Regions from separate parts of the Agrococcus sp. ARC_14 genome, predicted to be linked through region 3. Evidence: predicted binding sites of a transcription regulator. Region 3 holds the regulator's gene; each other region holds the start of a gene.
The links. Region 3 encodes LexA, which represses DNA repair genes until DNA is damaged. Its sites were predicted from a motif close to TCGAACANNTGTTCGA; they were not measured.
Positions count from the first base shown of each region.

Region 1 (10,437 bases), on a different contig from region 3:
GTGACCCGGGCGACCCTGGTGACCCGGGCGACCCCAGTGACCCCGGTGACCCTGGTGACCCGGGCACGCCTGGTGACCCGGGCACGCCTGGTGACCCGGGCACGCCTGGTGAGCCTGGTGACCCCGGCACCCCCGGAGAGCCCGGTGACCCGGGCGACGACGGCAAGGCCGACGGCCCGGTGATCGATCGCCCGGCCGACGGTCCGACCGACGCGGGTGCGAACGCATCCGGTGACGCCGGCGCCATGCTGCCGCAGACGGGCTCGGAGCAGTCCTGGATCCTGCCGGTGGCACTCGTGCTGATGGCACTTGGAGGGCTGCTGCTCGGCGCACGTCGCGTGCGCACGATGCGGTGATCCGCTGGGAGTGCGGGGCGCGTGATGCGCGTCCCGCACTTCCGCATGGCTTCCCTCGTTCGCGAGAGCAGCCACGGCACACTCACCTACTGGATCTGGTTGAGCATGAGGGGCAATGGCCATGGGGCCCATCATGAAGCGGGACGTGGAGGCACGAGAGCACGCTTTCGGGGCCTCTGGAGCGACCGTTCTTAGATGAGCGCGCCGCCGGATGCCTCGATCCGCTGCGCGGTGATCCACGCAGCGCCGTCGGTCGCAAGTGTGGCGATGGCCTCTCCAATGTCCTCGGGCTCGCCAACGCGTCCCATCGCGGTGTTGGCTGCGAGGAAGTCGCGCATGCCGTCGTCATCGCGCATGGCGCCGCCGTTGAAATCCGTGGCGGTGGGTCCCGGGGCGATGGTGTTGACGCGGATGCGGCGTGGGCCGAGCTCCAGCGCGAGGCCGAGAGCGAATGTTTCGATCGCTGCCTTCGAAGCGGCGTAGGCCGCGGAGCCGACGGTGACGCGGCGGGTGAGCATGGACGAGATGCTGATGATGCTGCCGCCGTCCACGAGGTGCGGCACGACGGCCTGCGTGAGCAGGATCGTGCCCTTGACGTTGATGTCGAGGAGCGCGTCGAGGTCGTCGGGTGCGATCTCGCCGACAGCTCCCCAGCGACCAACACCGGCATTGTTCACGAGCACGTCGACCTCACGCTTCCCCCACCTCGCCTCGAGCGCGGCCGGCAGAGCGTGCGCGAACTGCTGGATGGAGTCGACGTCCGCGACGTCGAGCTGCAGGGCGATTGCCTCGGAACCCGCGACGGCGACGGCGTCGAGCGCTCCGTCCGCTCTGCTCGGCTCCCCGCGGTAGGTGATGACGATGCGTGTGCCGCGCTTCGCCAGCGCGACGGCGGCGGCGAGACCGAGGCCGCGGGCGGATCCGGTGACGATGGCGATGCGGTCAGCGGTCATGGGTGGTCTCCTCGAACGTGACGTGGACCAGTGGGCTGCCGGCGAGCCATGCCGCGAGCGGCGCGACCGGCTGCGGCAGGCCTGCGGGGTTGCTGGGCTGATTGAGGTCGTCGATGATGCTGGCGAACACTCGCCGCCTCGTCGACTCGTCGGTGATCGCCTCGCCAGAGGCGGCGAGGTCTGCGCGCAGTCCGTGTTTGAGGTGGATGGTGAAGCGCGGGTTGGCGACGATGTTCGCGAACCAGTCGCGTCGCGCCGGTGTGGTCGTGAGGTAGATCTCGCCGAACGCTCGGTAGAACCAGATCTCGATCCGCCGAGCCCGACCCGACCGCGCTCCGATCGTCGTGATGTCCACCGTGCGTTCGCGAGCCGACGACGCCGGTGTGATCGCCAATGCTTGGGCTGCCTCTTGCAGCATCGATCCTCCTAAGTAAGTAATCATTTACTTCTACTCTAGGATGGGGAACGACACGACGCAAGGAGCTGCCCGATGGCACGAGACGCCGAAGCGACGCGCGCACGGCTGCTGTCAGCCGCGTGCGATGAGTTCGCGCGGGTGGGTTTCGCAGGGGCTCGCGTGGACCGGATCGCCGCGGCGGCGGGCTCGAATGTTCGGATGATCTACGCCTACTTCGGCGGCAAGAGCCCGCTGTTCGATGCGAGCTTCGAGCATGTGGTCAGCGCCATGGCTGAGGCCGTGCCCCCGCGACCCGATGATCTGCCGGCCTGGGCCGCCGAGCTCGTCGAGTTCCACGATCGCGACCCGCGGGCGCTGCGCATCAGCATGTGGGCACAGCTTGAACGGCCTCAGGCCACGACGGAGCCACTCGACGTGTACGCCCAGAAGGTGTCGGCCATGCACCTTCCAGAGCAGGGCGAGCTTCGCCCAGCGGACGTGCTGATGCTGATCTACGCGATCGCGCAGGCGTGGCAGCTCTCGCCAGCGGGACTCGTCGCGCACGGCGCCAGCTCGACTGCAGAGCGCGCTGCCGCGGCGCGCGCCGCAGTCCACCGGCTGACCGGCTCAGGTGCGAGACAAGCCGCCACCTAGATCGAGGCGCCAGAGCCAACCTGTGGCCCACCGAGGCTTGGATGGCCCTCCGCGACGCGACACACCGCATCCACTTGACTCTGTTCGAACGTGTGTTCGATCATTGCAGGATGACCGGCGAGACGATCGAGCGCAGCGCACGGCGGCGCGACAGCCGCATCGGCGTGCTGCGCGTGCCCGACTGGTCGGTCGTCGTCGCGCGCCAGACCGGGGCGCTGCCCGCGGGTGGCGAGGTCGGCTCGCCCGGTGCGATCGTGCACGCGCTGCGCATCGTCGCCTGCGACGAGGGGGCGCGTGCCGACGGCGTGCGGGTGGGCATGCGTGTGCGCGATGCGCAGTCCGCGTCGCCCCTGCTCGCGCTCGCGCAGGCCGACCCGGTGGGGGAGGCGCTCGCATTCGAGCGGGTCGTGCGCGCGGTGCTCGCGGTCGTGCCGGCGGCGCAGGCCATCGGTGATGGCGCGCTGGCGTTCCGGATGCGCGGGGCGAGCAGGTTCTATGGCTCCGAGTCGCGCGCGATCGGGGCGGTGCGGGATGCGCTCGAGTCGCTCGGGTTCACCGCGGCGTTCGGTGTCGCCGACGACCGCTTCACGGCAGAGCTCGCGGTGGCCGCCGGGGCTGATGCGGCGACGCCGGCGACCGCCGTTGCGACGAGGACTGCTGCCGAGACGATCGTGCCCGTGGGTCGCAGCAGCGAGTTCCTCGCCCCGCTGCCGGTCGGGGTGCTCGGCGGCGACGAGCTGCCGAGCATGCTCCACCGCCTCGGCGTGCACACGCTCGGCGGCTTCGCGCAGCTGCCGGATGACAGCATCCGTGACCGCTTCGGCGCCGCAGGGCTCGTCTCGCTCGCCCGCGCCCGCGGTCTCGACGACCGTCGCGTCGACGAGGCGGGGCTCGGCGAGGAGCGGGTGCTGCGGCTCGTCTTCGAGCCAGGCATCGAGGGCGTGGCAGAGCTGGCGCTCGCGGTGCGAGAGCCGGTCGACCGCTTCGTGCGGCAGCTGGCGGAGCAGCGGCTGGTGTGCAGCGAGATCCGCATCATGCTGCGTGGCGAGGAGGGCCGCGTGAGCGAGCGGCTCTGGCGACAGCCGGGCTTCCTACGCGCGAGCGACATCGTCGATCGGATGCGCTGGCAGCTCAGCGAGAGCGAGCTCGGTTCCGCGCTGGTCGAGGTGCAGGCGCTGCCCGAGCGACTCGACGCCGACACCGAGCACATGCCGGGCCTGTGGGGCGGCGGCGGCATCGACGACCGCACGAAGCACGCGCTCGAGCGGCTGCAGAGCATGCTCGGCCGCGAGGCCGTGCTGACGGCGGCGACCGGCGGCGGCAGGCTGCTGGCCGAGCGCGGCGTGCTCACACCCTGGGGCGATGCGGCGCCGATCCAGCCGGCGGGGCCGTGGCCGGGTGCGCTGCCGGCCCCGCGGCCGACGGTCGTCTTCCGCCCGCCGCTGCCGGCGCTGCTCACCGACGCCGAGGGGCTCCCGGTCGAGCCGCAAGCGCTCGACGTGCGCGAGGCATCCCCCGCCGTCTTCTCACCGCCCGCCGCGCACCGCCGCCGGGTGGTGGCCTGGGCGGGGCCGTGGCCCATCCGCAGGCGCGAGCTCGGCGACACGGTGCACCGCGTGCAGATCCTCGACGGCGAGGGAGAGGCGTGGGTGCTGCTGCACGCCGACGGCGCATGGCTCGCGGAGGGGCGCTATGCGTAGCCAAGCGCTTGTCCGTCAACCGGTCCTGGGGTGCGCCGACGGAATAATCCCGTCGGACCACCGTCAGACCGGTTGAAAGAACGAGCGCAGAGGGGAGGAGGTGAGCGATGGCCGGCTGGAACAACCCGGCGATGCCGTGGCGCGAGCTCGAGGGCATCCTCAGCGACCGCGACGTGGGCGCTGGCAAGACCGCTGGGCACGCGACCGAGCTCGACGAGGCTCGCAGGCAGCGCATCCGCGTGCCCGCGCCCGAGCAGGCGACGCCCTACGCCGAGCTGCACGCGCACTCGCACTACTCGTTCCTCGACGGCGCCTCGAGCCCTGCAGAGCTCGTCAACGAGGCGCGCAGGCTGGGCCTCGAGGCGCTCGCGCTCGTCGACCACGACGGGCTCTACGGGGCGGTGCGCTTCGCCGAGGCCGCAGCCGAGGCGCAGCTGCCGACCGTCTTCGGCACCGAGTTCACGCTCGGCCTCGAGACGCCGCAGAACGGCATCCCCGACCCTGACGGCAGCCACCTGATCGCGCTCGCGACCGGGCCGGCCGGCTACTCGGCGCTCGCCTCCGCGCTCACCGACGGCTACCTCACGAGCGACATCCACGGCCCGGGCGAGAAGGGCAGGCCGATCTTCGAGCTCGACCGGCTCGCAGAGGCCGCGCACGGCGAGTGGCTCATCCTCTCTGGTTGCCGCAAGGGCACCGTCCGCCAGGCGCTCGACCGCTTCGGCGCCAACGCAGACGGGGCGGATGCCGCCGGTCACGAGCTCGACCGGCTCACGTCGCTGTTCGGCCGCGACCGCGTCGCTGTGGAGCTCAGCGACATCGGCGACCCGCGCGACTTCGAGCGCAACCGGGTGCTGGCCGAGCTCGCCGAGCAGCGCCGGCTGCCGGTGATCGCCACCACGAACGCGCACATCGCCAACCCGGCGCGGCAGCAGCTCGGTGACGCCGTCGCGGCCGTGCGCGCCCGCCGCTCCATCGACGAGCTCGACGCCTGGCTGCCGGCCGGGGGCGTGCCCTCGCTGCGCAGCGGCGCTGTCATGGCCCGCCGCTTCCGCGCCTTCCCCGGCGCGATCGACACCGCGGCAGCGCTCGGCCGCGAGCTCGCCTTCGACCTGCGCGCCGCCTCGCCGCAGCTGCCGAAGACCGAGGTGCCACAGGGCCACACGCCCATGAGCTGGCTGCGGGTGCTCGTCGCCGAGCGATTGCCGCGCGTCTACGACACGGTGCTCGATCCCGCCGGGGCCGCCCGCCCGAGCGCGGAGGTGCAGGCGAGGATCGACCACGAGCTGCACCTCATCGACGAGAAGGGCTTCGCCGGCTACTTCCTCATCGTCTTCGAGATCGCCGAGTTCGCGCACGGCCGCGGCATCCTCTGCCAGGGCCGCGGCAGTGCGGTGGCGAGCGCCGTCTGCTTCATCCTCGGCATCACCGCCGTCGACCCCATCCGCTACCGGCTGCCCTTCGAGCGCTTCATCTCGATGATGCGCGAGGAGGAGCCCGACATCGACATCGACTTCGACGCCGACCGTCGCGAGGAGGTCATCCAGCACGTCTACGAGCGCTACGGCCGCCGCAATGCCGCGCAGGTCGCCAACGTCATCACCTACCGCCCGAAGTCGGCGGTGCGCGATGCCGCGAAGGCGCTCGGCTATGCCGTCGGCCAGCAGAACGCCTGGTCGAAGTCGGTGGAGTCCTACTCGAAGCCCGAGACCGACGGGATCCCCGAGCCGGTCGCGCTGCTCGCCGGCGAGTTCCTGCACGCGCCGCGCCATCTCGGCATCCACTCCGGCGGCATGGTGCTCACCGAGCAGCCGGTCGGCACGGTCTGCCCGATCGAGCCCGCGCGCATGAAGGACCGCACGGTGCTGCAGTGGGACAAGGACGACTGCGAGTGGATGGGGCTGGTGAAGTTCGACCTGCTGGGCCTCGGCATGCTCAGCGCCATGTCGCACACCATGGCGCTCGCGACCGAGCACACGGGCGAGGAGTGGACGCTCGCGACCATCCCGCTCGAGGAGCCGGGCGTCTACGACATGCTCTGCGAGGGGGATGCGGTGGGCGTCTTCCAGGTCGAGTCGCGCGCGCAGCTCGCCACCCTGCCGAGGCTGAAGCCCCGCTCGTTCTATGACCTGGTGATCGAGATCGCGCTCATCCGGCCCGGCCCCATCCAGGGTGACGCCGTGCATCCGTACCTCCGCCGTCGCAGCGGACAGGAGCCGATCACCTACGCGCACCCGCTGCTCGAGCCGGTGCTCGAGCGCACCCTCGGGATCCCGCTCTTCCAGGAGCAGCTCATGCAGATGTCGGTCGCGGTCGGCGGCTTCGACGCGGGCGAGGCCGACCAGCTGCGGCGCGCGATCGGCTCGAAGCGCTCGAAGGAGAAGATCGCGGCGCTCAAGGCGAAGCTCTTCGTCGGCATGGCGGCGAACGGCATCGAGCCCGAGATGGCCGAGGCGATCTACCGCAAGATCGAGGCCTTCGCGGGCTTCGGCTTCGCCGAGTCGCACTCGCTCGCCTTCGCCAAGCTCGTCTACGCCTCATCCTGGCTGAAGCTGCACTACCCGGCGGCGTTCCTCGCGGGCCTGCTGCGCAGCCAGCCGATGGGGTTCTGGTCGGCGCAGACACTGGTGGCGGATGCGACCAGGCACGGCGTGGAGACGCTGCGGCCCGACGTGGTGCGCTCGGGCGTCGACGCGGGGCTCGAGGCCCGTCCGTCAACCGGTCAGGCGGTCGGTCGGGGCGCTGAGACGGCTGGGGGACCAGCAGGCCGGTTGACGGACCGCGCGGAGTGGCCGGCGGGCGATGACGCGTGCATGGCGCACGAGCAGCCGGCGGTGCCGGCACGGGCGACGGAGACGCTCGCGATGCGCGAGCGGCACCGCCGCGACGCGGGACTCGCCGTGCGGATGGGGCTCGCGGGCGTGAGCGGCATCGGCAGCGCTGCGGCCGAGCGCATCGTCGCCGCCCGCGGCGCGCAGCCGCTGCGCGACATCCACGACCTCGCCCGCCGCGCCGACCTCGACCGCGGCGAGCTCGAGGCGCTCGCGACCGCCGGGGCACTCGACGGGCTGGGCGTCAGCCGCCGCGAGGGGCTGTGGCTTGCGGGGCCGGCCGCCACCGAGCGCGAGGATCAGCTGGAGGGCACGCAGGTGAGCCTGCAGCCGCCGCTGCTGCCGATGCTGAGCGCAGAGGAGCAGGTGGCGCTCGACATCTGGTCGACCGGCGTCGCGACCGACGACCATCCGGTGCGGCACGCGCGGGCGATGCTCGACGCGCGCGGGGTGCTGCCGATCGCGGCGCTCGCCGAGGCGGAGCCCGGCAGGCGCGTGCACTCGGCGGGCGTCGTCACGCATCGGCAGCGGCCGCGCACGGCGCAGGGCGTCACCTTCATGAACCTCGAGGACGAGACGGGGATGCTGAACGTGATCGTCTCGAAGGGCCTGTGGCTCAACCAGAAGCAGGTCGCCAGGCACGCGCCGGCGCTCATCGTGCGCGGCATGCTGCAGCGCACCGAGGAGGGCGTGATCGCGCTGCTGGCCGATCGGCTCGAGCGCTTCGAGGTGCCGAGCCGCGGGTCGCGCGACTTCCAGTAGTCCGCAGGTCGAGGAGCGAGCGGCGCAGCCGCACGCGTCACGAGACCGAAGCGCGCGCGCCGCCGCTGCCTGCTGGGCTGAGCCGCTCCGGCACGCACTGCCCTGTGCGCGTCAGAGCCCCGCTCAGCTAGTCTGCAAGGCTGCGCTTCCGGCGCGGCCATGCGCGGCGCGGTACGCCGCAGCAACCCGGATCGGAAGCCTCCATGCACTCCAGCACTGTCACTGAGCACTGGCTCCCGCACCTGCCCGCAGCGGCGGCACCGCGCGCGAGCGGCACGCTCCGAGTCGTGGTCGACGATGCGCTGTCGCACGAGCGCCGACTGTCGGTGCTCGAGCCCGTTGACGGCGCAGGGGTCGTCGCGCTGACCACCGAGATGGCTGCCGCGCTGGATCTCGCCGACGGAAGCGAGCTCGACCGCCCTGCGCTCGCGGCGGCGCTCGCCGGCGCAACGGTGCGGCTGCACGGCGCGGACCACCTCTTCTTCCTCCCGGCGGAGGAGCACGAACCGCTGCTGCGGGAATCCGTGCCCCCGCACATCCGCCAGCTCACCGAGGGCGACGCCGAGGCATTCGCTGCCTTCGAGGGCGAGGCGAGCGAGGGTGACCTCGACGACGCCTACGTCGAGCTCGACCACTGGCTCGTGTTCGGCGCCTTCGTCGGCGACGAGCTCGCGTGCGCGGCGAGCATGTACCCGTGGGCGGGCAGCGCGCTCGCAGACCTGGGCGTGCTCACACTGCCGCGGTTCCGCGGGCAGGGGATCGCGCGGCAGACGGTGCGCGCGATGAGCGCGCATGCGCTGGGCCTCGGCTACGAGCCGCAGTATCGCTGCCAGCTCGACAACCTCGCCTCCGTGGCGCTCGCGCAGTCGGCAGGGCTCACGCGGCTCGGCAGCTGGGATGTCGTCGCGGAGGAGGACGCCGAGGTGGCCGACTGACGCCTCAGGGCGTCAGTGCTGCAGGCCGTCGCGCCACACGGCGACCGGCTCGAGCCGCTGGTCGAGCGCCACGAGATCGGCCCGTGCACCCAGCTGGATGCGCCCGAGATCGGGGCGCGCCACCGCATCCGCCGGTGCCCTGGTGGCGGCGTCGAGCGCGGCCTCCAGCGGCACGCCCGCCGCGACCAGCACGCGGATGGCGCGGTCGAGGGTGAGGGTGGAGCCGGCGATCGCGCCGCCATCGGCCAGGCGCGGGAGGCCCTGCTCGACGCGCACGTCGAGCGAGCCGATGCGGTAGTCGCCATCGGCCATGCCGGCGGCAGCCATGGCGTCGGTGACGAGGGCGATGCGGCCGGGCGCCGCCTGCAGCAGCAGCGCGAGCATCTCGGGCGCCACGTGCTCGCCGTCGGCGATCGCCTCGAGCGTCACCCGCTCGTCGAGCAGCGCGGCCGCGAGCGGGCCGGGCGCGCGGTGGTGCATCGGGGGCATGCCGTTGCACGCGTGGGTCAGCACCGTGGCACCGGCGTCGAAGGCGGCGCGCACCGTCGCGGCATCGGCGCCGGTGTGCCCGACCGCGACGAGCACGCCGGCATCCGTGAAGCTGCCGATCGCGTCGAGGGCGCCGGGCTGCTCGGGCGCGATGGTGATCTGGAGGATGCGGCCGTCGCCCGCCTCGAGCAGTCGCTCGACGGCATCCGGCGTCGGTGCCTGCAGTGCGCTCGCGTCATGCGCGCCGCGGTGGCTGTCGGCCAGGAAGGGGCCCTCGAGGTGCACGCCCAGCAGCGCGTCGTCGACGGCGCACCTGGCTGCGGCCGCGGCGACGCGCGGCAGCAGCTGCTCGAGCGGCGCGGTCACGAGCGAGACCACCTGCCGCGTCGACCCGTGCGCGGTGCGGAAGGCGCCGACGCGATCCCACTCGGGCGACTCGTCGTCGAAGGCGGAGCCCAGCGCGCCGTGGCAGTGCAGGTCGACGAAGCCGGGCACGAGCGTGGCGCCCGTCAGCGACAGGTCGGGGGTGCCCGGCGGCGTGCCTTGGCCGACCGCGGTGATGATGCCGCCCTCGGTCTGCAGCCAGGCATCCGGCACCAGCACGCCCTCGACGAACGCGCGATCGGCGGTCAGCAGCAGGCTCGTCTCGACCATGCCGCCAGCCTAGACGGCGGGCGGGGCCCGGCCAGTTGGCCGAGCCCCGCCCGATGCTGCTCCGGTGGTGTCAGCGCCGCTTGCCGGGCTTGTCTCCGCCGTTGCCGTTGCCGTTCCCGTTCCCGTTCCCGTTCCCGTTCCCGCCGCCGTTGCCGTTGCAGAAGCCCTGGCCCGGGTGGTCGTCGCCGTGCACCGGGTGGTCGTCGCCGAACACCGGGTGGCCGCAGCCGGGCTGCGCAGTCTCGAACGCGATGCCGATCACGACCGCGTCGTGGTCGCTCGCACGGTAGGCGTCGGGCGCCCACAGCGCATCCTGCGCATCCTGCTTGAACTCCATCGTGTAGTCGATGAGGCTCGCCTCGTCGGAGTTCGCGTGCCAGGCGGCAGCGCCCACGACGTGCGGCAGCATCTCGGCGTCGGCGAGGCCGTAGTCGAGGTAGCCGAGCTGTCCGTCGAAGACGTAGGTGTACGCCTCCTCGCCCTGGTGCAGTTTGAGCAGGTCGCTCCAGCCCGCGGCCTCGAGGGTCGTGATGGGATCCTCGTGGTCGTAGGCGTTCAGGTCGCCGATGATGAGCGAGCCATCGGTCTCGACGCCCGTCGGGTCGGTCGCGAGCCAGTCGGCGAGTGCCGCTGCGGCCTGCGTGCGCACTTCGTTGCAGTTGCCCTGCTCGGGCTCACCGGAGTCGCCCTCGCATGCCGAGCCCTT
Region 1 covers NZ_JAKUDO010000003.1:135,553-145,989, reverse strand. The annotation lists gene MKD51_RS16415 (LPXTG cell wall anchor domain-containing protein) at 1-356, shown strand, start outside; gene MKD51_RS15970 (SDR family oxidoreductase) at 548-1,309, opposite strand; gene MKD51_RS15965 (nitroreductase/quinone reductase family protein) at 1,299-1,727, opposite strand; gene MKD51_RS15955 (TetR family transcriptional regulator) at 1,800-2,360, shown strand; gene MKD51_RS15950 (DNA polymerase Y family protein) at 2,471-4,060, shown strand; gene MKD51_RS15945 (error-prone DNA polymerase) at 4,168-7,653, shown strand; gene MKD51_RS15940 (GNAT family N-acetyltransferase) at 7,857-8,588, shown strand; gene MKD51_RS15935 (amidohydrolase family protein) at 8,601-9,731, opposite strand; gene MKD51_RS15930 (ExeM/NucH family extracellular endonuclease) at 9,802-10,437, opposite strand, start outside.
Region 1: the regulator LexA is predicted to act here: its motif matches at 2,445-2,460, upstream of MKD51_RS15950 (DNA polymerase Y family protein).

Region 2 (10,437 bases), 2.2 Mb from region 3:
CGAGGTCGAGCAGGCCGTCGCCCATGCGAGCGCCGGAGAGCGTGAAGCCCACCCATCCCTGCTGGCGGGCGAACGCGAAGTCCTTCACGTGCAGGTCGACCGTGTGCCTCGCGGCGGCGGCGATGGCGTCGACGGGGAGCTCGAGCGCGGCGACGACGTTCGCGGGGTCGAGGCAGATGCCGACCTGGGGCGTGTCGAGCAGCTCGACCGCCTCGACGAGCATCGTCGTCGGGATCTGCTCGTAGGTCTCGAGCGCGAGCGTCACGCCGGCGGCGGCGAGCGCGGGGGTCGACTGCCGCAGCCGGCCGACGACGTGGTCGAGGCCTCGGTCGGCGTCGTCGCGCTCGACCATCGAGCGCAGCACGCGCGCCTCGAGCGCCTGCGCGATCACGATCGAGCGGGCGAGGTGGTCGGGTGCGATGCCGCGCGTGCCGAGCTGCAGCTGCACGCCCTGGTCGTGGGCGCGATCGCGGAGGCTGCGGAGCGCGCTCGCGTCGTAGGCGAGGATGCGTGGGTCGTCGCAGATCTCGAAGACGTCGCAGCCGAGCTCGGCCGCGCGGTCGATCATCGCGTCGATCGGCAGCGGCTGCGGATGCTCGTGCCACTCCCAGAACAGCGCGTAGGAGCCGATCCCGATGTCCATGTCGAAAACCTCGTCGTCCAGAGATGGAGCGGGCGCCTGCATCGTCGTCCGCCGTTCGCGAAACGCTAGCGCGCAGGAACCCAATTGCGCAACCGGTTGACCAATTATTGCGGTGCGGCGGGCTACGCTCATCTCGTGAACCACGACTCGCTGCTCGACTCGCTGCGCAAGGCAGAGGTGGTGCCGTCCGTCAGCGGTTCGGTCGCGCAACAGCTGCTGGGCATGCTGCTGGGCGAGCACATGAGCGCCGGCGACCGGCTGCCGTCGGAGCGCAAGCTCACCGAGGCGCTGGGCGTCGGCCGCTCTGCTGTGCGCGAGGCGATCGCGGCGCTCGAGGTGCTCGGCATCGTGGTGACGAGGGCGGGCTCCGGCACCTACCTGCGCTCCTCCACCTCCGAGCTGCTGCCGCAGACCCTCTCCTGGTCGATGCTGATCGATCAGGATCAGATGGAGGAGCTGGCCGTCGTGCGCTCAGTGCTCGAGCGGGCTGCGGCCGAGCGCGCCGCGGAGGTCGCCACCGTGAAGGACGCCGATCGGCTGCACGCGATCCTGCAGGCGCAGCGCGACACCGCCAGCTCTCGTGCCTATGTCGACCACGACATCGCCTTCCATCAGCACATCGCGAGCCTGGCGCAGAACCCCATCCTCGACGATCTGCTCTCGACGACGCGCGCGCTGCTGCGCGTCTGGTTCGAGCACGCGGTCGACCGCGCCGAGGATGTCGAGACGGCCATCCGCGAGCACACCGAGATCGCGGATGCGATCGCTGCGGGCGATGCGGTCGCTGCCGAGGGTGCGATGCGGCGCCACATGGCGACCGCGACCGCGCGCATCCTGCGTGTCGCCGGCGACCGCTGAGCCGCGCACGGGGACTGCGCAGACCGGTCGACACGGCCGGGGAACGAACCGCCACTAGGCTCGCCCCCATGGGCGATCTGTTCGAGGACTACGACAAGCCCTTCGAGAATCCGCGCAAGCGCCAGGGGGAACCCTGGGATGAGATGTTCGAAGAGCACGGGGCGCCCCGCGCCTCATACAAGCCGCTCCACGACGCGCTCTCGGAGCTGACGAAGGACGACCTGCGCGCTCGCGCCGACGCGCTCGCCACCTCCTATCTTGCGCAGGGCGTCACCTTCGACTTCGCCGGCGAGGAGCGCCCGTTCCCGCTCGACGCGATCCCGCGCATCATCACCGCGGATGATTGGAAGCACGTGGAGTCCGGCGTGCAGCAGCGCGTGCGCGCCCTCGAGGCCTTCCTGGCCGACATGTACGGCCCGCAGCGCGCCGTCGAAGACGGCATCATCCCCGCCAAGCTGATCAGCACATCCACCCACTTCCATCGCCAGGCAGCCGGCGTGGTGGGCGCGAACGGCGTGCGGATCCACGTCTCGGGCATCGACCTGATCCGCGATCAGGAGGGCGAGTGGCGGGTGCTCGAGGACAACGTGCGCGTGCCATCGGGCGTCTCCTACGTGATGTCGAACCGACGCGTGATCGCGCAGACGCTGCCCGAGATGTTCTCGTCGATGCGCGTGCGCCCCGTCGGCGACTACTGCGACAAGCTGCTGCATGCGCTGCGCGCCGCCGCCCCCGCGGGCGTCGACGACCCGCGCGTCGTGGTGCTCACGCCCGGCGTCTACAACTCGGCCTACTTCGAGCACACGCTGCTGGCGCGCCTGATGGGTGTCGAGCTCGTCGAGGGCCGCGACCTGTTCACGAGTGGCGGCCGCGTCTACATGCGCACCACCGAGGGTCCGGCGCGCGTCGACGTCATCTACCGCCGCGTCGACGACGACTACCTCGACCCGCTGCAGTTCCGCGCCGACTCGATGCTCGGCAGCCCCGGGCTCATGCTCGCTGCGCGGCTCGGCAACGTCACCATCGCGAACGCGGTCGGCAACGGCATCGCCGACGACAAGCTCGTCTACACCTACGTGCCAGAGCTCATCCGCTACTACCTGGCGGAGGAGCCGATCCTCAAGAACGTCGACACCTGGCGGCTCGAGGAGCCCGGTGTGCTCGAGGAGGTGCTGCCGCGGCTCAACGAGCTGGTGGTCAAGCCCGTCGACGGCTCTGGCGGCAAGGGCCTCGTCGTGGGCCCCGACGCCACGGCGGAGGAGCTCACGGCGCTCGAGCAGCGGTTGCGCGACGACCCGCGCGGCTGGATCGCGCAGCCCGTGGTGCAGCTGAGCACCATCCCGACCCTCGTCGAGGACGGCGTGCGCCCCCGCCACGTCGATCTGCGCCCCTTCGCCGTCAACGACGGCAAGGATGTGTGGGTGCTCCCGGGCGGGCTCACCCGCGTCGCGCTCCCTGAGGGGCAGCTGGTCGTGAACTCCTCGCAGGGCGGCGGGTCGAAGGACACCTGGGTGCTCGCGGGCGCTCGCGAGCAGATCCCGGTGGTCGACCACGACGCCGAGTTCGGCGCGTCCGGTGAGCCGCAGACCCGTCCCGTCAGCATCGTCACCGGCAGCGAGCATCCGCAGGACCAGTCGCCGCAGGACGCCCCGAGGCGCAGCGGCCAGGCGGAGCAGCAGCAGCAGCAGCAGAGCTCGCTCGTCGGTCGAGGAGTCGCCGAAGGCGGCGTCACGAGACCAGCGAGCGCAGCGAGGGAGGGCGCAGCATGATGCTCAGCCGCATCGCCGAGAGCCTGTTCTGGATCGGCCGCTACATCGAGCGCGCAGACGGCACCGCCCGCATCCTCGACGTCTACCTCCAGCTGCTGCTCGAGGATGTCGCGGTCGACGAGGACACCGCATGCCGCGCCCTGCTGGGCGTCATGGGCCACGAGGCGCCGCCTGAGCGCACGCTGACCCGCAACGACGTCGTCAACATCCTCGCGATCGACCGCACCAACACCGCATCCATCGCCTACTCGGTCAACGCGGCCCGCGAGAACGCCCGCCGTGCTCGCGAGACCATCTCGACCGAGCTGTGGGAGGTGCTCAACGCCACCTACGCCAACATGCCCCGGCGCGTGAACAACGAGCAGGTGCACCAGATGTTCGGCTGGGTGCGTGAGCGTGCGGCGCTCGCGAGCGGCATGGCCGACGCCACCTCGAGCCGCGACGACGCGTGGAGCTTCTTCACGCTCGGCCGCTACATCGAGCGCGCCGACATGGTCGCGCGGCTGCTGGCCACCAGGGCGTTGACCGAGGCTTCCGGCCCCTCGTGGACCACGATCCTCCGTTCGGTGGGCGCCTACGAGGCCTACCTCCGCACCTACCGCGGCGTGCCATCCAGCACGAACGCGGCCGAGTTCCTGCTGCTCGACCGGCTCTTCCCGCGATCGATCCTGTTCTCGGTGCGGGGGGCAGAGCAGTGCCTCGACGACATCGAGCCGCGACGCGAACGCGTTGGCTACGTCGGGGCGGCAGAGCGGATGCTGGGCCAGATCCGCGCGGAGCTCGAGTTCCGGCCGATCCAGGAGATCATCGACGACCTGCCGACGGTCATGGACAAGGTCCAGACGACCACCACCGCCGTCTCGCATGCGGTCAGGGAGCGCTACTTCCCGACCCACAACATGCCCGCTTGGACCAGGGAGGCATCGTGAGCCGCATCCGCATCCGTCACACCACCGGGTACCGGTACGAGCAGCCGGCGGTCGCGAGCTACAACGAGTCGCGCATGCTGCCGTCGACGAGCGACGGCCAGTTCGTCATCTACTCGAACCTGGACATCCGCCCGAACACCTCGGTGAACACCTACGAGGACTACTGGGGCACGACGGTCGTCTCGTTCGACGTGCTCGCCCCGCACACCGAGCTGCAGCTCACCGCGACGAGCCTCGTCGAGGTGCGGCCCAGGCTCACCGGCGGGCGCGATCTCACCTGGGAGCAGCTCGAGAAGGTGTCGCTGCGCGCGACGCAGTACGTCGAGCAGCTCGGCCAGACCCTGCGCACCCGCCCGACCGACGATCTCGTGCGCGCGGCGCAGGAGATCAAGGATGCGTCGGAGTCGCCGGGCACCGCCGCGGCGGCCATCGCACGCATGGTCGGCGAGGAGATGGAGTACATGTCGGGCGTCACGCACGTGCACACGCTCGCCTCGGAGGCCTGGCCGAATCGCAAGGGCGTCTGCCAGGACATCGCGCACATCACCATCGGCGCGCTGCGCGCTGTGGGGATCCCGGCGCGCTACGCCTCCGGCTATCTGCACCCGAAGGCGGATGCGCAGATCGGCGAGACGATCCGCGGGGAGTCGCATGCGTGGGTCGAGTGGTTCACCGGCGAGTGGAACGCGTGGGACCCGACGAACCTCATCGACATCGGCGAGCGGCACGTGAAGGTCGGCCTCGGGCGCGACTACAACGATGTCCCACCGCTGCGCGGCGTCTACGCGGGTGCGGGCAAGAGCCAGCTCTTCGTGTCGGTGGAGATCACGAAGGAGAGCTGAGCGCGCGCGGCCCCGGCTCGCGCCGCTGCCCGCGGCAGGTGTGCGCGGTGGCAACTGGCAGGCGGCCGGTGTGCGCGTTGACGGGTGGTCGGCCGCACTTACGTGCGCCGACGGATGGCAGCTTGCAGGTGCGGGCGCCGGCCGGAGTGCGCCATGGCGCGTCACGACCCGCGCCCCTCAGGTTCGCAGCACGACCTGCTGCAGGGGTCGTCGGTCGACGGCGGGCGGGCGGCATCGCGGTCGCCGGCGGGCGGGGAACCGCTGCCGCAGTCGGGCTTCAATCGGCCCCGTCGTGCGGGGTGTCCGGCGCAGGTGGGGCACGAGCTGCCCGTCGGGCGGCTCGATATCGCGGACCGCTGGCGGTGGCGAGGGGTCTGGCAGTCTCACCGCGAGCGCGGCGGGTGCGGCATGTGCGAGCGCGGCGGATGCGGACGCGGCGGGTGCGGCATGCGCGAGCGCGGCGGGCGCGGATGCGGGTGCGGCATCTGCGGCCGCAGTGCTCGCGACGACCCCGGTGCGGCGGTTGCGCGCGTACCGGTCAGCCGGGCGCAGCTGTGCGATGACGCGCCAGGCCCCGGGTGTGCCGACGACGAGCAGCCGCCGGGCATGCACTTCGTGGTGGCAGTAGCTGCAGAGCAGGATGCCGTTCTCGACATCGGTGGGGCCTCCGTGCCGCCACCAGACCGCGTGATGCGCTTCGGTCCAGGCGACCGGCATGCTGCAGCCGGGGGTGGCGCAGCCGCCGTACTGCACGGCGAGCGCGCGGCGCTGGGCCCGGTTGAACGTGCGCTGCTCGCGGCCCAGCTGGAGCACGTGCCCCTCGTCATCGACGACCGCACGCTGCACGACGCCGTCGCACAGCAGTCGGTCGGCTGTCTCAATCGGCACGACTGAGCCGGTGTGCTCGATCGTCAGCGAGCGGTCACGGTGGTCGTCGCCTCGCAGATAGGCGCTGAAGGCCTCCATCGTGCCGGTCAGCACCAGCCGGGGGACCTCGCTGCCCGCGATGGGAGCGTCGCCGGATGCAGCGTGCGCCTCGACGAGCGCGATCAGCACGTCGTGCCGCTTCTGCTCGGGCGTGCGGTCGTCCGCATCGACCTCGACCTCGACCTCAACCGCCGCGTCGCTCTCGGCGTCGTCGTCGTCGTCGGTGAACGCCACCGGCCTGCGCGGCGAGGTGTACGCATCGAGCAGTGCCTTGAGCGCCGAGCCCTTCTCCGGCGGGCTGCACCCATCGAATCGCCAGATGCCGTCGGGCCGCTGCCACAGGCGCAGCGACCGCATCGCGTGCTGGCGCTCGCTGTTCGGCAGCACTCCGTCGGGATCGAGCACGGCTACGTAGGCGCGGGCCTGCATCACCAGCAGCTCGGGTGCCAGCGGCGCTTCCGGAGCGGTCGCGGCATCGACCAGACAGCCTTCCGCCCAGGCCAGCTGGGACAGGTCTGCGCGTGGTGCGGCGGGCGCGAGGGTGGTCACGATCGCGCGCGCCTGCGCGAGAGACAGCTCACCCTCGTCGAGTGCTGCCGCGACCCGTGGGTACTTGATCGCGATGTCCTGCCCGGTGAGGCCGACCGCGGCGGCCGTGGCGGTGGCCAACGAGAGCAGCTCGCCCGCGTCACGGCCGCGGATCCCGAAGGCGGAGGCGACCGCCTCCTTCGGATTCCGCGCACCGAGCAGGCGGCAGACCGACTCGTCGTCTGCGCCGGTCGAGCGCTCGGCGATGGCACCCGCCAGCCGCACCTGCTGCGCATCCACCACTCGGGCGAGCTCTGCCGTGAGCGCGAGCAGGTCGACGATGTCCTGGCGGGAGGCGGTGGCGAGCGAGTCGGCGTCGGCGTACGCCGCGCGGGCAGCGGCGACGACCGCTGCTGCCTGCTCGATCTTCGTCACCGTCGACTCCTCACCGTGCGACCACGGTAGGTGGGGCCACCCACACGCGATCGAATCTCTGTTGGGAAAGAATATGCGATGCCGCCCACACGCCGTCGACCGATCGGGCGACCTGTGGAGAACCGGCACCGCGGCCGTTTTCGGCATCGCGCGCCGCGGGCGCGCGAGCGCAGCGCGCACCAGTCCCGGCTCTCCGGCTCTAGCGCGTGTCGCCGGTCAGGCCTACCGTGGCTGGCATGTGCAGGAACATCACCATCCTCCGCGGCCTCGAGCCCGCGGCCGACGAGACCGAGGTCGAAGCCGCAGCGCGTCAGTACGTGCGGAAGGTCTCCGGCATCACGCATCCGACCGAGCGCACCCACGACGCCTTCGAGCGCGCCGTCGCAGAGATCGCGCACATCACGCGGCACCTGCTCGACGACCTGCCGGAGCGACGGCAGCCGCCGAAGACGGTGCCGCCGCTGCGCAGGCCAGAGGTGCAGGCGCGCATCACGGCGCGTGAGGCTGCCGCCGCCAGCTGAGACCCGACTACGGCGTCAAGATGAGATCGAAGTTCCAGGTCGGACGCTCGGTGCCCGGCTGGATCACGACGAGCTGTGGACCAGGCGGGATGTTGGCGCTCGCGTAGCCGTGCGCAACCTCTGTGCGACGTGCGGGTGAGGTCGTCCACAGCCACTGGTGCTGCACCGAGAGCACCATGCCGGGGCGGTCGCGGAACGCGAGCATCGCATACGTCCGTCCGTCCCAGAGCGCGACGTGGTCGCCGGCGCCGCTGCCTGCTCGCAGGAGGGGCAGGTGCCTGGCGTCGCGCACCTCGAGGGACCAGGGACCGGATGCGCGCACCTCGAGGTAGACGATCGGCTCGTTTGCGGTCACGAATCCGGTGCCGCGATAGTCGCCGATGCCCTGTGTCACCTGCCCGATGCGCTCACCGTCTCCGTTGAACGCCGTCACCCTGAACCAGCCACCCCCAGCGTTTGACTGACCACCCGTGACGACGGCGCGGTACACGCCCATCGGAAGCCCGACCATCGCGTTCGACGTGCCGCTGCCGGGACCTGAGGCACGCACGTTCGGGAACGTGCCGAAGCGGCGACCCGCGTCCTGCTGGATCGAGGCGAAGTTGCTGTTCGGCGCGATCCGCTCTGCGATCACGGTTCCCGGCGCGTACTCGAACTGCCAGTCCTCCCAGTACCCGCCGCCGCACATCCGCAACCGCAGCGCATCCGCCGTGATCCAGAACTTCGTGCCGATGCCGATCACGCGGGATGCCTCGAACCAGTCGACCTGCGAGGGGATGGCCTCGTGGTCGTGGCAGTAGCGGCCCGAGAGCATCATGATCGAGTCCTGCCGCGCGGCCAGCACCGATGCGCCGACCGTGTCACCGTGCCCGTTGCCGGCCACGAGGTAGACGTGCTCGGCGCTGATGCCGCCGACGAACGCCTCGATCACGCGTGCGTTGGTCGCGTAGCGGTCGGGCCCCGCGATGCGATCCATCGCCACGTTGAGGCCGAGGACGCGGTCGAGCGCCGTCCAGTACGACTGCGACAGCACGCTCGTGGCGCCCACGAAGACGACCTCACGGGTGCTGTTGAGCAGCGGCGCGACGCGCCTGGCCCAGGCGTTCGCGTCGCCCATCGCGGGCACGATCGCGCCGCCGATGCGCGCGGCGACGTTGCCGCTGGCGAGGCCGTCGGAGTAGCCGTTGCGGCCGATGACGAACACGGTGTCGAGGCGGCCGTTGTCGCGCTTGATGTGGGCGGCCAGCGCGAGCGCGCTGTCGACACGATCACCGGCGTTCGGGCCGACGCGGTAGATGGATGCGCGCGGCAGGATGCTGCGCACGTCGCGCCAGAGGGCATCGCTCAGCACGGTGCGCGCGCCGACGACGTTCACGTAGCGCGGGTTGAGCTGGCGCAGCCGCGCCTCGACCACGCCGGGCACGGAGTCGCGGCGCACCATGAGCACGTGCGCGCCGGCCGCGACGGCTGCCGGCGGCACGGCGAGGGCGTCGCCGCCGGATTCGCCGGACGTCAGGTAGACGGTGCTGCTGCGCGGCAGCTGCTGCGACATGAGCGCGCTCGTCGCATAGTGATCCTTGCCGCCGATCCACGACGGGGCGGCGGTCACCGCGGCCTGCGCGGCCTCCGGCGGAGCGAGCACGACGCCGGTGACGGCCGTCGCGAGCGCGGCGACGCCGGCGAGCAGAGCGCGCGCGATGCGAGTGGAGCGGGGGCGTGCAGAGCGGGATGCGGTGGTCATCATCGACACCTCGTGGACAGATCCGGGGATGCTGGGGACGACCGCCGGCCGGATCCGTCGATGGACGTCGTCGGGCTGAGAGTAGCAAGCCTTCAACTTCAAGTTGAGACTTCTTTGGTCACGATTCGGTATCGGGACGCAGCACCAGCAGCTCGCCGATCTCGCAGCCGAGCGCCTGGCAGATCGCCGTCAGCGTCGAGAAGCGGATCGCTCGGCCACGGTCGTTCTTCAGCGCCGACAGGTTCGCGAACGTGATGTCGACGGTGCGGCTGAGCTCTGTCAGCGTCATCCCGCGAGCTTCGAGCAGCTCATCGAGCCGACAGTGCACCCCGGTGGGTGCTTCTGACTTCTTCGCCATCAGATGAGACCCTCTGCCTCGTCCTGCAGCTTCGAGGCGCGCCTCAGCAGCAGCGAGCAGAAGCCGGTGACGACGCCGAGCGCGAGCAGCGAGAAGTCGAAGCCCTGCCAGTGCGGTGTCGGTGGGATGACCCAGGTCTCGTCGGATTCCCCGAACGTCGGCGTCGACGGCTCCGTCGGCAAGCCGGCCGCCTCGACTGCGAGCGCGACGGCCTGTGCCTCGAGCATCGGCGAGATGATCGCGACCGCGAGCATGCCGGCGGCGAGCACTCCGAGCATCACCGCAGTGCCGATGCCGAAGCTGCGCTTGCGCAGCAGCTGCACCGCCAGCCAGATGATCATCAGGCCCGCGAGCATCCCCACGGCGTATCGGGAGCCGACGCCCACCGACTCGAGCAGCACGGCGGTCGCGTCGGGGATGGCCGGCACGAAGTTGATCGTCGCGTACTGGATCTCGGCATCGGCGACGAGATCCGGGCGCACGTCGAGCGGGCTGGCGACCAGCACGTCGTAAGCGGCGTGGTTGCCGATCGAGATGTTCACGTGCAGCGCCGCGATCGCGAGCGTCCACACCAGTCCGATCGCGGTGGCGACGATCACGGCGATGAGGCCGCCGCGACCGAGCACCAGCCCGGCAGTGCGGCCGAGATCAACCTTGCTCATGCTTGCCCCTATCGTTCATCGCTATATCGAATAACGAGAGGCTATGTCACTGTGACGGCCTGCGCAAGCATCAGTTCGGCCATCCACCGGCGGTCGGCCGCAGGCGTCAGTCGCGCATCCGCTCCGCGATCTCGTCCATCACCCGCAGGATCGCCACCGACTCGTCGAGCCGCAGCAGCGCGCTCTCGAGCAGGCCGGCCGCGATGCAGCGCTCGACCTCGGCT
Region 2 covers NZ_JAKUDO010000001.1:129,962-140,398, reverse strand. The annotation lists gene MKD51_RS00700 (sugar phosphate isomerase/epimerase family protein) at 1-643, opposite strand, end outside; gene MKD51_RS00695 (FCD domain-containing protein) at 779-1,501, shown strand; gene MKD51_RS00690 (circularly permuted type 2 ATP-grasp protein) at 1,570-3,270, shown strand; gene MKD51_RS00685 (alpha-E domain-containing protein) at 3,270-4,199, shown strand; gene MKD51_RS00680 (transglutaminase family protein) at 4,196-5,041, shown strand; gene MKD51_RS00675 (HNH endonuclease signature motif containing protein) at 5,219-6,931, opposite strand; gene MKD51_RS00670 (DUF2277 domain-containing protein) at 7,168-7,452, shown strand; gene MKD51_RS00665 (cell wall-binding repeat-containing protein) at 7,460-9,193, opposite strand; gene MKD51_RS00660 (helix-turn-helix domain-containing protein) at 9,312-9,551, opposite strand; gene MKD51_RS00655 (hypothetical protein) at 9,551-10,213, opposite strand; gene MKD51_RS00650 (Gfo/Idh/MocA family oxidoreductase) at 10,320-10,437, opposite strand, start outside.
Region 2: the regulator LexA is predicted to act here: its motif matches at 6,982-6,997, upstream of MKD51_RS00675 (HNH endonuclease signature motif containing protein).

Region 3 (10,437 bases):
GTGGTGCGCGTCGATGTCGGTGTCGCCGCTCGCCTGCACGTCGAGATCGATGAGCGAGTGCTTCGAGAAGGCAGTCAGCATGTGGTCGAAGAAGGGCACCGTGGTCGAGATCGACGAGGTGCCGGTGCCGTCGAGGTCGAGCGAGAGTCGGATGCTCGACTCGCTCGTCGTGCGCTCGATCGTTGCGGTGCGTGCCATGGCTCGATCCTATTCTGCGGTGAGCGCGGCCAAGGCGGCCAGCAGCGCGGTCGTCTCCCCCGGCGTGCCGGCGGTGATGCGGAGCGTGCCCGGCAGCCCGACATCGCGCACCAGGATGCCGCGGTCGAGCAGTGCCTGGAAGGTCGCGCTCGGATCGGCGATGCCGCCCACGAGCACGAAGTTGGAGTCAGAGGGATAGGGCTGCATGCCCAGCTGCGCGAGCGCTTCGACGAGTCGATCGCGCTGCGCACGCAGCTCGTCGACGCGCGCCAGCATCTGGTCGCTGTGGCGCAGCGCCGCGACCGCCGCGGCCTGCGTGATGGCCGAGAGGTGGTACGGCAGGCGAACGAGCCGCAGCGCGTCGATCACCGCCGGGTCGGCCGCGAGGTAGCCGACCCGGATGCCTGCGAAGGCGAAGGCCTTGCTCATGGTGCGCGACACGAGCAGCCGCGGGAAGCGCTCGAGCAGCGTCAGCGCCGTCTGGCTGCGGTCATGCGCGAACTCGGCATAGGCCTCGTCGACGAGGACGATGCCCCGCGCGGCCTCGGCTGCGGCCTCGATGACGTCGAGGCCGATCGCCGTGCCCGTGGGGTTGTTCGGCGAGCACAGGAAGACGATGTCGGGATCGTGCTCGGCGATGGCCGCCCGCACCGCCTCGGGCGTGAGCGTGAAGTCGTCGGCGCGCGGCACCGGGATCCACTCCATGCCGACGCCCTGCGCGAGCAGCGGGTACATCGAGTAGGTCGGGGTGAACGAGAGCAGCGAGCGGCCGGGGCCGCCGAAGGCCTGCAGCACGTGCTGCAGCACTTCGTTGGAGCCGTTCCCCGCCCAGATCTGCGCGGGCTCGATCCCGTGACCCAGGTAGTCGGCGAACGAGCGGCGGAGCGTGTCGAACTCGCGGTCTGGATAGCGGTTGGCGTCGGGCAGCGCGCGGGCGATCTCCTGCACGATGTCGAGTGCGACGGCCTCGGGCACGCGGTACGCGTTCTCGTTGACGTTGAGGCGAACAGGGACCTCGAGCTGCGGCGCTCCGTAAGGCGTCAGGCCACGAAGGTCGTCGCGGATGGGCAGATCATCGAGGCTTGTCACCCGACCAGCCTAGGACGATGTCAGATGCCTCGCGCGGCGCAGCCTGCGGGCCGCAGCCGGATCAGCCGGCGTAGTGCGCCGGGATCGCGAGCTGCTCGCCGGGCTGGATGGAGCCGGCGATGCCGTTGAGCATCTCGATCTCGGCGATCACGTCTCGGGGGTCGGCATCGGGTGCGAGCGACTGCGCGATCTGCCAGAGCGACTGACCGGGCAGCACGGTGACGTACGAGAAGTCGGCAGTCTGCGTCGACGAGGAGGCGACAGCGCCGGCAAGGGCGTCGCCCAGCACACCAGCTCCGGCGAGCGCGGCGGCGGCGAGGACGGGGGTGGCGACGAGCAGGGCCAGGGCGCGGCGACCGCGCGAGGTCATCCGCAGGCGGACAGTCGGCGTGGCGGTGGCGATGGCAGTCATCGGTGCTCCTTCCAGTCTGGGATCCGCAGGCGGTGCTCGGCCGGGAGCACCGCCTGCGAATCTCTGTTTCGAACCTATCTTCGATTCCCTGGACGAGTCAAGCCCTGCCGCGGAGTTTCTCCACGACACGCTCGAACATCCGTTTGATTCGGGCGTCCTGTCGGATACGCTTTCGAACCAGGAGCAGTCAATCGCAGGCCACCCACACGCCCGTCCCGGGCGCCCGGCGGGCATCGCGGCGACAGAGCGGAGCGGGCATGACGAGGCAGCTGACCGAGAAGCAGCAGGCGATCCTGCAGGTCATCCAGAAGGCCGTGCGCCAGCGCGGGTACCCGCCGAGCTACCGAGAGATCGGCGACGCCGTCGGCCTCTCTTCGCTCTCGAGCGTCACCCACCAGCTGGGGCAGCTCGAGCTCGCCGGCATGATCCGGCGCGACCCCGCTCGGCCGCGCGCCATCGAGGTGCTCGTCCCCGACGAGTCGGTCGAGTCGCTCGCCACCATGGAGCAGGCCACGTTCGTGCCGATGGTCGGTCGCATCGCCGCAGGCATCCCGATCACCGCGGAGGAGCAGGTGGAGGACACCTACCCGCTGCCGAAGGCGCTCGTGGGCGGTGGCGACCTCTTCATACTCAAGGTCGTCGGCGAGTCCATGATCGACGCCGCGATCTGCGACGGCGACTGGGTCGTCGTGCGGCAGCAGCGCGACGCGACCAATGGCGACATCGTGGCCGCGATGCTCGACGGCGAGGCGACCGTGAAGGTCTTCAAGCAGCGCGACGGCCACACCTGGCTGCTGCCCCGCAACTCCGCCTTCGAGCCCATCCTCGGCGATGAGTCCGAGGTGCTGGGCAAGGTCGTCGCGGTGCTGCGCTCGGTGTAGCGTTCGGAGGACTCAATGCCGCAGAGCGGCGTTGAGTCCGGAGAGCGCTAGATCGAGTAGGCGGCCGCAAGGCCGCCGTACCGAGATCTCACTCGTCAGCGCGCGGGCTCGACGCGGAACTCGGCGAGCTGGCTCAGCACCGCCGCCGAGACCTTGGCGTCGATGCGCGTGCCGCCCTCCTCATAGACCTCGCGCAGCACGTCGAAGCGGTCGTGCAGCATCGCGATCACGTCACCGCGCTCGAAGGGCACCAGCAGCGACACCGGCACCTCCGGCCGCGGCAGCATCTCGGCGATGCGCGCGAGGATCTCGTCGACGCCGTCGCCGGTGCGTGCGGATGCGAAGATCGCGTCCGGCTGCAGCCCCCGCAGCACCAGCTGCTCGTCGGCGTCGATGAGATCGGCCTTGTTGAACACCACGATCTCGGGGATCGAGCGTGCGCCCGTCTCCCCCAGCACGTCGCGGACCGTGGCGATCTGCGACGCGGGGTCCGGGTGACTGCCGTCGACGACGTGCACGATGAGCTCCGACTCTGCGACCTCCTCGAGCGTCGAGCGGAACGCCTCCACCAGCTGATGCGGCAGGTTGCGCACGAAGCCGACGGTGTCGGCGATCGTGAACTCGCGGCCATCCGCCGTCTTGGCCTGGCGCACCGTGGCGTCAAGGGTGGCGAAGAGCGAGTTCTCGACGAGCACGCCCGCGCCCGTGATGCGGTTGAGCAGCGATGACTTGCCGGCGTTCGTGTACCCGGCGATCGCGACCCCCGGCACCTCGAAGCGGTCGCGGTTGGCGCGCTTCGCCTGTCGTGCGGGTGCGAAGCCCTTGATCTGCTTGCGCAGTCGCGCCATGCGGGTGTGGATGCGACGGCGGTCGAGCTCGATCTTCGTCTCACCGGGGCCGCGCGAACCCATGCCTGCGCCCTGGCCACCGACCTGGCCACCGGCCTGGCGCGACATCGAATCGCCCCAGCCACGCAGGCGCGGCAGCAGGTACTCGAGCTGCGCGAGCTCGACCTGTGCCTTGCCCTCGCGGCTCTTGGCATGCTGGCTGAAGATGTCGAGGATGACGGCGGTGCGGTCGATGACCTTCACCTTCACGCGGTCCTCGAGCGCTCGTCGCTGGCTGGGTGAGAGCTCGCTGTCGGCGACGACGGTGTCGGCCCCGAGCTCCTTGACCAGCGCGGCGAGCTCGTCGGCCTTGCCGCTGCCGACGTAGGTCGCGGGGTCGGGATTCGGCCTGCGCTGCAGCAGGCCGTCGAGCACCTGCGCGCCGGCCGTCTCGGCGAGGGCCGAGAGCTCGCGCAGCGAGTTCTCGGCGTCTCCGGCGGAGCCCGCGTAGACCCCGACGAGCACGACGTTCTCGAGGCGCACCTCGCGGTACTCGACCTCGGTGATGTCCTCGAGCTCGGTGCGCAGCCCATCGACCCGGCGGAGCGCCGCACGCTCGTCGCGGTCGAGCTGGTCGCCGTCGGTGTCGCTGAAGGCGTCATCTGCCTGCAGCGCCTGCGCGCGCGCCGAGAGCACCTCGCCGTCCCCCGGCTGCGCCCACGCAAGGATCCGCTCCGTCGCGCGCCCTCCGTCGGGGACGTGCTCTGCGCCGTCTGCCGCGTGCTGCGGTTCTGCCATGGTCTGTCCTTCGCTACTGTCGAGTCCGTGCCGGACCACTATTTCTCCCCAGATCCCGAGGCTCCCAGGTCGATCCGCACGATCCGGGTGCCGATCAACGGTGTCGAGCGCGAGATGGTCACGTCGACCGGGGTGTTCTCGGGCGACCGACTCGATGTCGGCACCGAGGTGCTGCTGGACGCCGTCCCCTCGCCTCCCGAGACCGGGGAGCTGCTCGATCTCGGCTGCGGCTGGGGGCCCATCGCCGCGACGCTCGCGACCCGCTCCCCCGACGCGCGTGTCTGGGCGGTCGATGTCAACACTCGCGCGCTCTCGCTCGTGGAGCGGAATGCCGAGCTGCTCAGTCTATCGAACATCACGCCCGCGACGCCAGAGCTGGTGCCGGAGGGGCTCCGATTCGCGACGATCTGGTCGAATCCTCCGATCCGCATCGGCAAGCCGCAGCTGCACGCGCTGCTCGAGACGTGGATCCCGCGGCTCGCACCCGGCGCCACGGCCTGGCTCGTGGTGCAGAAGCACCTCGGCGCCGACTCGCTGCTGCGCTGGCTGGTCGAGCGATTCGAGGGCTTCGACGTCGAGCGCGCCGACTCCAAGCGGACGTACCGGATCTTCGCTGTCACGGCGCCTGACTGACTCCTCCGCCGATCCCCTCGCCGCGGAACACCAGCGCTGCGGGCCCCGTCAGCCAGGCGTGGCCGCGCTCGTCGACCTCGACCTCGAGCCTGCCGCCGGGGACGTCGACGATCCACCGGTCTGCCGCATCCCCCGACCAGTGCCTGGTGGCCATGGCGGCTGCCACGGCGCCCGTGCCGCACGAGAGCGTCTCGCCGGAGCCCCGCTCGTGCACGCGCATGCGGATCGCGCCGACCCCGTCGGCGATCGCCCCCGGCACGACGAACTCGACGTTGGCACCGGACTCGGCAGCAGGGTCGAGCACCGGAGCCGCGTGCAGCTCGAGCGCCTCGAGCTCTTCCGTGCTCGCCAGCGCGACGACCACGTGCGGGTTGCCCGTGGAGACGTCGAGGCCCGGGCGATCGACTTCGAGCCCGTGCGCCGCGACGAGCCTGTCGCCGCCGAGCTCGAAGGGGCCGAGATCTGCCGAGAGCAGCTCGCCGCGACGGACCACGCGCTTGACGCCCGCGCGCGTCGCGATGTCGATGCCCTCGCCATCGGCGAGGGCCGCCAGCTGCGACTCGAGCAGGAAGCGCACGAACACGCGCACGCCGTTGCCGCACATCTCGCTCACCGAGCCGTCGGCGTTCCAATAGTCCATCGCCCAGGTGCCGGGCGATGCCTCGTCGAGCACCGCGTCGCCGGTGGATCCCGCCCGCACGGCGCGGATGACGCCGTCGCCGCCGATGCCGAAGCGGCGGTCGGCGAGCGCGCGGACACGCTCGGGCGTGAGCGGCGCAGCGCCATCGGGGTCGGCGATCAGCACGAAGTCGTTGCCGGTCCCGTGCCCCTTGGCGAACGCGCCGCTGCCCAGCTCTGTCATGCCTCCAGGCTACCGAGCGCCTGGTGTGCGAGGGCAGCCGCGTCCGCTGCGGGCGCAGCCGGGTAGCGCTGGAACCACGAGACCTGCCTGCGCGCGTAGCGGCGTGTGAGGGCCTGCGTGCACTCGATGGCGGCGGCCTCGTCGAGCGTGCCGTCGAGCTGGTCGAGCGCCTGCCGGTAGCCGATCGCCTGCTGCGCGGTGGTGCCGCGCTCGATGCCGGCCGCGCGCAGCGCACGTGCCTCCTCGACGAGGCCGAGCTGCCACATCCGCAGCACGCGGGCGTCGAGCCGGGGCACGAGCGCGGCTCGTTCGATGCGCACGTGCTGGATGATCGTGGGCCGAAGCAATGAATCCTCGGGCGGCAGGCCGACGCGGAAGGGCTCGCCGGTGAGCGTCACGGCCTCGAGCGCGCGCACGAGCCTGCGGCCGTTGTGCGGGCCGATCGCCTCGGACGCGGCCGCATCCACCGCGAGCAGCCGAGCGTGCATCGCCGCGGCCCCGTCGCGCTCGAGCTCGGCTTCCAGCCGCGCTCGCAGTGCCTCGTCGGTGGCGGGGAAGGCGAAGTCGTAGAGCACGCTGGACGCGTAGAGCCCGCTGCCCCCGACCAGGATCGGCACCGCGCCCCTGCCCTCGATGGCGCGCAGCGCTGCCAGCGCCGCGTCCCGATAGGCGGCGACGGCGGCGTCCTCCCGGGGCTCGAGCACGTCGAGCAGGTGGTGCGGGTGCCCGCGGCGCTCTGCGAGGCTCGCCTTCGCGGTGCCGATGTCCATGCCGCGGTAGAGCTGCATAGCGTCGCAGTTCACGATTTCGGCGGTGCTGCCGAGCCGCACGATCTCATCGGCGATGTCGAGCGAGAGCCCCGTCTTGCCAGTGCCGGTCGCGCCGACGACGGCGATCAGCGTCACGTGCCGAGCGCGACCGGCACCGTCGGGGCCGTCGCAGTGCGCAGCGTGGGCAGCCCGAGCGAGACGGGGCCGCCAGCAGGAGCGCCGTCGCCGGGCGACGGCACCGCGCAGGAGTCTGACTGCGCGCGATCCCAGGCGTCGCCGGCGCGCGTGCGTCGCAGCGCCAGCGGGCCGTGATCGGCGACCAGGTGGAACGTCGCCGCCTGCGTGAGCTCGACGGTGACGACGTCGCCGGGGCGTGGCGCGTGCTCGCCCGGTGCGAAGTGCACGAGGCGGTTGTCCTCCGCGCGACCGCTCAGGCGGTGGGTCTCGGCGTTCTTCCTGCCCTCACCCACCGAGACGAGCACGTCGACGGTGCGGCCGACCTGGCGCTGGTTCTCCTCGAAGGAGATGCGGTCCTGCAGCGCGACGAGCCGCTCGAAGCGCTCCTGCACGACCGCCTTCGGCACCTGATCGGGCATCGTGGCGGCCGGCGTGCCGGGGCGGATGGAGTACTGGAACGTGAACGCCGAGGCGAAGCGGGACGCCTCGACGACGCGCATGGTCTCGGCGAAGTCCTCCTCGGTCTCGCCCGGGAAGCCGACGATGATGTCGGTCGTGATGGCGGCATTCGGGATGCGCTCCCTGACGCGGTCGAGGATCCCCAGGAAGCGCGTGGAGCGGTAGGAGCGCCGCATCGCCCTGAGGATTCGGTCGGAGCCCGACTGCAGCGGCATGTGCAGCTGCGGCATCACGGCAGGCGTCTCTGCCATCGCCTCGATCACGTCGTCGGTGAAGGCTGCCGGGTGCGGGCTCGTGAAGCGGATGCGCTCGAGTCCCTCGATCTCGCCCGCGGCGCGCAGCAGCTTGCCGAAGGCCAGCCTGTCGCCGAACTCGACACCGTAGGAGTTGACGTTCTGGCCCAGCAGCGTGACCTCGATCGCGCCGTCGTCGACGAGCGCCTGCACCTCGGCGAGGATCTCGCCCGGGCGGCGGTCACGCTCCTTGCCACGCAGCGACGGCACGATGCAGAAGGTGCAGGTGTTGTTGCAGCCGACCGAGATGGAGACCCAGCCCGCGTAGGTCGAGTCGCGCTTCGTCGGCAGGGTCGACGGGAAGACCTCGAGCGACTCGAGGATCTCGATCTCGGCCTCGCCGTTGTGCCGACTGCGCTCGAGCAGCGTCGGCAGCGAGCCGATGTTGTGGGTGCCGAAGACCACATCCACCCACGGCGCACGGTCGACGATCGTGGAGCGATCCTTCTGCGCCAGGCAGCCGCCCACGGCGATCTGGAACCCGTCGCGCTCGCGCTTGGTCTTCGCCAGCTGACCGAGGTGCCCGTAGAGCTTGTCGTCGGCGTTCTCACGCACGGCGCAGGTGTTGATCACGATGACATCGGGCGTTCCTGCGTCATCCTCGACGTAGCCCGCTTCCTCCAGCGATCCGCGCAGCCGCTCGGAGTCGTGGACGTTCATCTGGCAGCCGAAGGTCCTCACCTCGTAGGTGCGCGGCGCGAGCGTCATCGACATAGATCCAGCGTACCCGCGCATGAGAACGCCGCCCCGTGCCTGAGCACGGGGCGGCGTGAGGTTCGGTCGCGGATCAGCCCTGCGTGGCCGTCAGCGTCCAGGTGCCCTCGGGGCTGTCGCCGGAGAGGTTCATCTGGCCATCCTCGGCGGTGCCGGTGAACGTGACGTCGAACTGCTCACCGCCGTCCTGATCGCTCAGCGCGGTGATGGTCATCGTGAGGTTCGAGCTGTCGCCCGACCAGACATCCTGGGGAGCGTCGAAGCCGGAGCCGTCGTTCCAGCTGCTGATGTCGATCGTGCCGTCGCCATTCAGCGTGAAGTCCATCGTGGCGAAGCCGGGGCCGAGGTCGCCGCCCGTCCACGTCGAGTCGGCAAGGTCTTCAGCGGCCGTGCCGCCGCCTGGCTCTTCGGTGGTGCCGCCACCCGGCTCCTCGGTGGTGCCGGTGCCACCGGTGTTGCCACCGGGGGTGCCGCCAACAGGAGGGAGCTGGAAGCAGCCGGTGAGGGCGAGCAGCGAGACGGCTGCGATCGCAGGCAGTGCGAGGATCCTGGTCTTCTTCATAGCTCGAACCTAGCCCGATCACACGTCGCGAAACTGTGCGAATCCTGGATGAGCGTGGGGCTCAGCGGAACCGCGGGCCGCGTGAGCGCGTGCGCTCGATCGCGGTGCGCACGGTGGAGCCGCCGAAGCCCCTGCGCTGCAGCCAGCCGACCAGTCGGCGCTCTGCCGTCTCGTCGTCGAGGCTGCCCATGCGCCGGCGGCGCTCGGCAGCCGCGTCGATCGCCCGCTGCAGCTCGTCGTCATCGTCGCCGCGCTCGATGTCGCTCGGATCGAGGCCTCGCTTGCGCAGCTCCGCGGCGATGCCGCGCTCTCCCATGTGCTTGCGCTCGCGCAGCCGCTCGGCGAGATCCTGCGCGAGCTGTGCGTCGTCGACGAGGCCTTCCGCAGCGAGGCGGTCGAGCACGGCCTCGCGCACCTCGGGCTCGACGTCGCGGCGCTCGAGCGTGCGGTCGAGCTCCTGCCTGCTGGCCGCGCGCCGACCGAGCGCACGCAGCGCCATGGAGCGCGCCGACTCCTCGTCGACGGCCTCGACAGCTCCTGCGTCAGCGTCTGCCACCCCCTCAGGGAGGCGCACAGCGCCGCCTGGCGCAGCCCAGGCTCCCACCTGGTCGTCCTCGCGCGAGGCGATCCAGGTGGAGAGCTCGGTGACGCCGGCCAGACGGTCGCGGTCGCTCACGCGCCCTGGCGCTCCTGCCTGCGGGCATCGAGCGACTCGACGGCGGCCTGCTGCTCTGCGGCAGCTGCCTTGCCCGCACCGACGCCGAGCTTCGTCAGGATCTGCCGCTCGATCTGCGCGGCAAGGTCGGGGTTGTCGAGCAGGAACTGCCGGGCCTTCTCCTTGCCCTGGCCGAGCTGGTCGCCGTCGTAGGTGTACCAGGCACCCGACTTGCGGACGATGCTGTGCTCGACACCGAAGTCGATCAGGCTGCCCTCGCGGGAGATGCCGGTGCCGTAGAGGATGTCGAACTCGGCCTGCTTGAACGGCGGCGCCATCTTGTTCTTGACGACCTTGACGCGCGTGCGGTTGCCGACGGCGTCGGTGCCGTCCTTGAGCGTCTCGATGCGACGGATGTCGAGGCGCACCGAGGCGTAGAACTTGAGCGCCTTGCCGCCCGCGGTGGTCTCGGGGCTGCCGAAGAAGACACCGATCTTCTCGCGCAGCTGGTTGATGAAGATCATCGTCGTCTGCGTCTGGCTGAGCCCGCCGGTGAGCTTGCGCAGCGCCTGCGACATGAGGCGAGCCTGGAGGCCGACGTGGGTGTCGCCCATCTCGCCCTCGATCTCGGCGCGAGGCACGAGCGCCGCGACGGAGTCGATGACGACGAGGTCGATCGAGCCCGAGCGGACCAGCATGTCGGCGATCTCGAGCGCCTGCTCACCGGTGTCGGGCTGCGACACGAGCAGTGCGTCGATGTCGACGCCGAGCTTCTTCGCGTACTCCGGGTCGAGCGCGTGCTCGGCGTCGATGAACGCGGCGATGCCGCCGTTGCGCTGCGCGTTCGCGATCGCGTGGAGCGTCAGCGTGGTCTTGCCCGAGGACTCCGGGCCGTAGATCTCGATGATGCGGCCGCGCGGCAGGCCGCCGACGCCGAGCGCCACGTCAAGTGCGATGGAGCCGGTGGGGATGACTTCGACCGGTGCGCGATCCTCGCTGCCGAGGCGCATCACCGATCCCTTGCCGAACTGACGATCGATCTGTGCGAGCGCCGCCTCGAGCGACTTCTCGCGGTCTGCGGGTGTGGGCATTGCTGGCCTTCCGTTG
Region 3 covers NZ_JAKUDO010000001.1:2,377,927-2,388,363, forward strand. The annotation lists gene hisB (imidazoleglycerol-phosphate dehydratase HisB) at 1-198, opposite strand, end outside; gene MKD51_RS11740 (histidinol-phosphate transaminase) at 208-1,287, opposite strand; gene MKD51_RS11745 (hypothetical protein) at 1,349-1,699, opposite strand; gene lexA (transcriptional repressor LexA) at 1,957-2,580, shown strand; gene hflX (GTPase HflX) at 2,676-4,205, opposite strand; gene MKD51_RS11760 (methyltransferase) at 4,233-4,838, shown strand; gene dapF (diaminopimelate epimerase) at 4,822-5,691, opposite strand; gene miaA (tRNA (adenosine(37)-N6)-dimethylallyltransferase MiaA) at 5,697-6,605, opposite strand; gene miaB (tRNA (N6-isopentenyl adenosine(37)-C2)-methylthiotransferase MiaB) at 6,602-8,113, opposite strand; gene MKD51_RS11780 (hypothetical protein) at 8,187-8,675, opposite strand; gene MKD51_RS11785 (regulatory protein RecX) at 8,737-9,351, opposite strand; gene recA (recombinase RecA) at 9,348-10,421, opposite strand.